DNA from 2 places in the Clostridium algidicarnis genome. Region 1 is predicted to be linked to the other one. Evidence: riboswitches for the same ligand, from Rfam matches in the RefSeq annotation. Region 1 holds a riboswitch; the other holds the start of a gene.

The links. A riboswitch is a leader RNA that binds a small molecule or an ion and turns the genes downstream of it on or off. The one in region 1 is predicted to bind S-adenosylmethionine.
Region 2: another riboswitch for S-adenosylmethionine. It lies ahead of metK (methionine adenosyltransferase); the one in region 1 lies ahead of BV55_RS0105040 (methionine ABC transporter ATP-binding protein).

The regions. Positions count from the first base shown of each region.
Region 1 covers NZ_JNLN01000001.1:1,002,306-1,005,727, forward strand. The annotation lists gene BV55_RS15050 (C39 family peptidase) at 1-964, opposite strand, end outside; gene BV55_RS0105035 (hypothetical protein) at 969-1,352, opposite strand; SAM riboswitch class I at 1,595-1,710, shown strand; gene BV55_RS0105040 (methionine ABC transporter ATP-binding protein) at 1,786-2,748, shown strand; gene BV55_RS0105045 (methionine ABC transporter permease) at 2,748-3,389, shown strand; gene BV55_RS0105050 (MetQ/NlpA family ABC transporter substrate-binding protein) at 3,402-3,422, shown strand, end outside.
Region 2 covers NZ_JNLN01000001.1:2,147,951-2,151,372, forward strand. The annotation lists gene yyaC (spore protease YyaC) at 63-593, opposite strand; tRNA gene BV55_RS0110215 (tRNA-Thr) at 891-965, shown strand; tRNA gene BV55_RS0110220 (tRNA-Tyr) at 969-1,053, shown strand; tRNA gene BV55_RS0110225 (tRNA-Val) at 1,060-1,135, shown strand; tRNA gene BV55_RS0110230 (tRNA-Thr) at 1,162-1,236, shown strand; tRNA gene BV55_RS0110235 (tRNA-Tyr) at 1,240-1,324, shown strand; SAM riboswitch class I at 1,416-1,515, shown strand; gene metK (methionine adenosyltransferase) at 1,614-2,789, shown strand; gene nagA (N-acetylglucosamine-6-phosphate deacetylase) at 2,844-3,422, opposite strand, start outside.

The sequences.
Region 1 (3,422 bases):
TATAATCACAATAACTTGAGTTAATATATACTCCTGATCCACCCCAACCATTATTCACAATAATATACTTAAATCTACCTAATTCTACAAAGTATCCATATGCAGTTACCCAATGTTCATTGTATGTTGGGTGATTAGTTAATCCTAATATAAATGGTTTATTATTATCTATTCTCTCTTGAACCCTATAATTACCATATGTTTCACTATACATATAATCATTCACACCTTGACTTCTTAAATAACTCTGTATCCCATTTTTTAACTCATCTGGACTACTTCCTGGACTACTTCCATCAATATGTGGAACTAATCTTTTTATTAATGCTTCTCCATTACTTGTCTGTAGATTAGATGGAACATAGTTTCCATTATGCCAAGTATCCCAATATCTTAAAAACATAGCTGCTGCTGTAGACCCACATATGCCATTTGGATTATATGAATAATTAGGTAATGTTCCTTTTAGATATACACCATATTCAACTTCGCCATACAGTGTAATTGAACTATCAACCTCATAGTCTAATTCTTTTTTAGGAGTTACACATTTTAAATCTTTTTCCTTTATATATTCTTGTGAAGTTAAATCAAATAACATACCATCCTTTTCTATAAAGTATGCAAATGGTCCATTGTAATAATATTTATTTGTATCAGCCTTTATAAAGTTATTATTATCTGTTCCACTTTCTACAACACACTTATCATTTATATCTATAATCACATATCCACTATCACTGAGTGTAAATAATAAATAACTTATTTTATCATTAAAATCATATAAACTAATTATATCATCATAATTTTTTCCTGGATGATATTTATCTATAAATTCATTAACAATAACTTTTTCATTGCTAAATTGCTCTATTCCCATAGCCTTACTTGATATAGTAATATTAGCCGTAATTAATAATGTCAACATTACTACTAATATTGATTTAAATATTTTTCTATTCATAACATCACTCCTTAAGCATATTTAATTCTTCTATAAATTTTATTAGTTTATCTAGGTTATCTGTTTCATATCGCTTTTCATTTATAATTAAATGTGAAGATACTATTTGTATTGTGTAATCTTCATCCCCAATTACTTTTATTAGATATTTCCAACCTTTTTCATCGGTATTCTTAACTCTTTTTAAATCTAATTCATTTAATATACTTACAAATTCATTAATTTCTACTACATCTTTAATACTTTTATTCGTTGGTGGTGATGGTAATGATGTAATACTTATTTCTGTAATATCATTACTATTAATATTTAACTTTGTATTTCTTTGTATAATAAAAAAGCTTATGATTAATAATCCTACTAATGCTATAATTAAAACCTTTTTCAAACACCTCTCCTCCCTTCTGTAATATTTTACCATGAAGCTTGCTTAACTTCAAATTACTTTCTGCAATTATATCTAGTCAACAAAATAATAAAAGATTCGGGTATGGTCAGGTTTTCTTCCACGATTACCATGAATGAGATATTCATAAATCAATCAATACTTTTTAAAATTATTTTATAAATTTCCTTGACTATATAACTCATAGCATATATAATTAATTTTAAAATTTAATAGATTTTAATATCTTATCGCGAGTGGCGGAGGGACTGGCCCTTTGATGCCCAGCAACCAGTATTCATAATGTAAGTTATGAATACAAGGTGCTAAATCCTGCAGTTTAATTACTGAGAGATAAGAGAATGAGCGTGGTTTCAGATACCAGAGTTTATTCTCTGGTATTTTTTTATATATAAATATAGATGGGGTGGTAATTTTGATTGAAATAACGAATTTAAAAAAGTCTTATGAAGGATTAGTTGTACTAGAAGACATAAACTTATCCATAAAAAAAGGCGATATATTTGGAATAATAGGTTATAGCGGTGCTGGGAAGTCAACACTATTAAGGTGTATAAATGGCCTTGAAAGCTATGAATCTGGAAGTATTAAGGTAGATGATAAATATATAGAAACGCTAAATTATAAAGACCTTAGAATTGCTAGAAAAGACTTAGGTATGATATTCCAAAACTTTAATCTATTAAACAGAAAGACAGTTTATGAAAATATATCACTTCCCTTAGAAACTTGGGGCTACACCAAAGAATCAATAAAAAAGAGGGTCTATGAATTATTAGATCTAGTTTCACTAACTGATAAAGCCCATGTTAAGCCATCTAAATTAAGTGGTGGTCAAAAACAAAGAATAGCTATCGCAAGAGCCCTTGCGTTAGAGCCTAAGATGCTCCTTTGTGATGAGGCTACTTCAGCTTTAGACCCTAAGACTACAAAAGATATCTTATCCCTACTAAACAAATTAAATAAAGATTTTGGTATAACCATAGCTATAGTAACTCACCAAATGGAGGTTATAAAAGAAATTTGCAATAGTGTTGCCCTTATTGATAGCGGAAAACTTTTATATAACGGAAGTGTAGAAGATCTCTTTTTAAAACCTGATAGTAGCTTAAAGACTTTTATTGGTGATGGTGATTTACCTATAAAACTTCAAGGGATAAATATTAAGCTATTTTTTCCCAAAGAATCTAGTAGCAAGTCCATTATAACTTCTATGGCTAGAGACTTAGACAAGGACTTTTCTATAATTGAAGGTAAGGTTGAAAGATTTAGGAATTCTCTTCTTGGCACTCTTACCATTAATATAAAAAAAGATGATAAGGATAGCATAGTAAAATATCTAGATCAAAATAATATAAACTGGGAGGTGAGAAATTAATGATTCAAAACATTATACTACCTGCGCTTTTAGACACCTTATATATGGTGGTCTCTTCTACAATCCTTGCTGTGATTTTAGGATTTGTCCTAGCTATAATACTGGTTGTAACATCACCTAAAGGGCTAAACCCAAATAAATTACTTTATAACATTTTAGATTTTATTATAAATATCTTAAGATCTATGCCATTTTTAATATTAATGATATCTATAGCACCCTTCACTAAATTTATAGTTGGAAAAAGTATTGGGACAAATGCGGCTATAGTACCCCTAACCATTGGTGCAATGCCCTTTGCTGCAAGGGTTATTGAATCTTCTTTAAACGAAGTAGATTATGGAATAATTGAAGCTGCAAAGTCTTTCGGCTCTAGCAATATGCAAATTATATTTAAAGTTATGATAAAAGAAGCTTTACCTTCTATCGTATCTGGTATAACACTTACGGTTATTAATGTTATAGGATACTCAGCTATGGCTGGCTCCATTGGTGCTGGTGGCCTTGGAGATGTAGCCGTACGATATGGCTACCACAGATTTAAAGTTGATGTCATGATTATAACTGTAATTATTTTAATAATATTAGTTCAGTTAATTCAAGCACTTGGAAATATATTATATAAAAAATTAATTTCATAGGAGGAATATACAATGAAAAAACTAACCATTTTA
Region 2 (3,422 bases), 1.1 Mb from region 1:
AAGGACTACTCTTTTTTTATAGGGTAGCCCTATTATAATATAAAATATAATACCTAGGTTAGTTAAAGTTTTAATTTATTTAATTGCAAGGAATTAAATAATGATTCTGTTATTACGGTTGCCATATCTACAATAAAGCTTAAACGTATGGTGTTGTTAATAAAGATGTTGTCTCCATTGTTGAAATCAACTATCCCTATAATTGATGTATCACCAACATGCGGTAGAGTTTTACCTACCCCTTTACCTGGATGTAAAGGAAGATTCCTAAATTGAATTTCACCTATGGAAGACTCATCACCTAAACATGCATCTATTGCTAATATATTAGAGGTAGGATGTAGTAATTTGATATGTGAAACCTTTTCAATTAAGTTCAAAGCATGGATAGGAGAAGAAATACTACCATAAACAGGCAAGGGGAAAAGTTTATATGTTAAAAATGTACCTACAATTGGACCTAGAGAATCTCCGATACATCTATCTGTACCTACACATATTAAAATGGTGTTTTTATCTATATAATTTTTAAGTAACTTAGAAAGTTCAAAAATAGCCATATCATTCTTGTAATGAATCTTATCCTTTTTCAATATAACCGCCTCCTAATTAATTTATATGTTTAATAAAAAATAATATTACGCTACATATAAAGTGGCTATATAGAAGGATTAGGGTTTATATATTAAATTATTTAAATATTTAGTGTATAATTTATTAAAAAAATATGGATAGTATCCAAAAACATAGTATTATAGAGTAAAATGAAGTAATGAAAAATTGACTTAGGATAATGAGGTAAAATGGAGGTTGAATTTATATCTATATCTAGGTATACTAAACCTTGTCAGCCGATGCGGTATGTAAAAAGATAGAGCATTGGTAGATATGCTGGCATGGCTCAACGGTAGAGCAGCTGACTTGTAATCAGCAGGTTGTAGGTTCAATTCCTATTGCCAGCTCCACATGGAGGAATTCCCGAGTGGCTAAAGGGGGCAGACTGTAAATCTGCTGTCTACGACTTCGATGGTTCGAATCCATCTTCCTCCACCAATCCCAGGGCGCATAGCTCAGCTGGGAGAGCATCTGCCTTACAAGCAGAGGGTCACAGGTTCGAGCCCTGTTGTGCCCACCATTTTTAAAATTAAAACTATATATTTTGCTGGCATGGCTCAACGGTAGAGCAGCTGACTTGTAATCAGCAGGTTGTAGGTTCAATTCCTATTGCCAGCTCCACATGGAGGAATTCCCGAGTGGCTAAAGGGGGCAGACTGTAAATCTGCTGTCTACGACTTCGATGGTTCGAATCCATCTTCCTCCACCAAAAGACACATATGTGTCTTTTTTTTGTTGAGATGATATTGACGTAATAAATGTAATATGGTAGAATTTATTATGTTATAAAATTATATAAGCTCTTATCAAGAGAGGTGGAGGGAAAAGGGCCCTATGAAACCCGGCAACCGGCGAATAAGCCACGGTGCCAATTCCAGCAGTATAACTGCAAGATAAGAGAGAAGCGAAATAAAGTCACTTCTTTCTTGAGGGGCTTTTTTATTATGTTTTAGAAAGGAGTGAAAACTATACTAAAGAAAATTTAGTATAGGAATATTATGAAGAAACTATTTACATCAGAATCAGTAACAGAAGGACATCCTGACAAAATGTGTGACCAGATATCCGATGCCATATTAGATACAATATTATCAAAGGATCCGAATGGACGAGTAGCTTGTGAAACTATGGTAACAACAGGTATGGTAATGGTAGCTGGCGAAATATCTACGGATTGTTATGTGGATATCTCAAAAGTAGTTAGAAAAACCATAGAGGAAATAGGATATGTAAGAGCTAAATATGGATTTGATGCTGAAACTTGTTCAGTACTTACATCTATAGATGAACAATCAACTGATATAGCTATGGGAGTAGATGAAGCTTTAGAATCTAAAAATGGTACTAAAGAAGAGCTTGGAGGAATTGGTGCTGGAGACCAAGGAATGATGTTTGGATTTGCCAGTAATGAAACAGAAGAATATATGCCTCTTCCAATATCTATGGCCCATAAGTTAGCAAGAAGACTATCAGAAGTAAGAAAGAATGGAACTCTTCCTTATCTAAGGCCAGATGGAAAAACTCAAGTAACAGTAGAATATGAGGATAATAAACCTAAAAGAATCGATACTATAGTAATATCAACTCAACATAGCCCTGAGGTATCTTTAGAGCAAATAGATAAAGATTTACGCAAGTATGTAATTGAAGAAGTAGTTGAATCTAACTTATTGGACAAGGATACAAAATATTATATAAACCCAACAGGTAGATTTGTAATAGGGGGACCTCAAGGAGATTCAGGATTAACAGGAAGAAAAATAATAGTTGATACTTATGGGGGATATGGAAGACACGGTGGAGGTGCTTTTTCAGGAAAAGATCCAACTAAGGTAGATAGATCTGCAGCTTATGCAGCAAGATGGGTTGCTAAAAACTTAGTTGCAGCTGGAGTTTCTGATAAAATAGAAATTCAAGTAGCTTATGCTATAGGTGTTGCAAGACCTGTATCCATTGATGTAGATACTTTTGGGACAGGAAAAATAAGTGATGAAAAAATAATAGAAATAATTAACAATGTATTTGACTTACGACCAGCATCAATAATTAAAGAACTAGATCTAAGAAGACCAATATATAAACAGGTTGCGGCCTATGGACATTTTGGTAGAAGTGATCTAGATCTACCATGGGAAAAGTTAAATAAAGTGAATGTTATAAAAAGGTATATATAAAAATTAACCTGGATATTTTAAAATATCCAGGTTAATTTTTCGAATATGGAAATATTAAAGAATTATCTTTCCATTAATTATAACCTTTTTAATATTTATTCCATCATCAAATAGTAATAGATCGGCATCGAATCCTTCTTTAACAGAGCCTTTAAAAGTAGCTACCTTACAAAGTCTTGCAGGATTCACAGTAGCCATATTAACAATTTCGTTTAAAGGATAATCTGTGTTGTTATAAACATTTTTAACAGCCTTATCTAGAGTTAAAATAGAACCAGCAAGAGAACCAGATTTTAATCTAGCAGCGCCATTTTCAACAATGACCTTTTGTCCACCTAAAGAATAAATTCCATCTGGCATTGAACAAGCCATCATAGCATCAGTTACTAATAGTACCTTATCTAAGCCCTTTTGTTTATAGGCAACTCTTAGAGAAGGATAACTTATATGAATTCCATCTGAAATTGTTTCGGTAGTTATAGAAGAATCAAATATTGCACCAACAGTTCCAGGATTACGATGGTGAAGCCCTGTCATAGCATTATAAAGATGAGTAGAGTGGGAAATACCACATTGTATTCCTGTCATAGCCTCTTCATATGTGGCTTTAGTATGTCCCATAGAAGCAGTTAT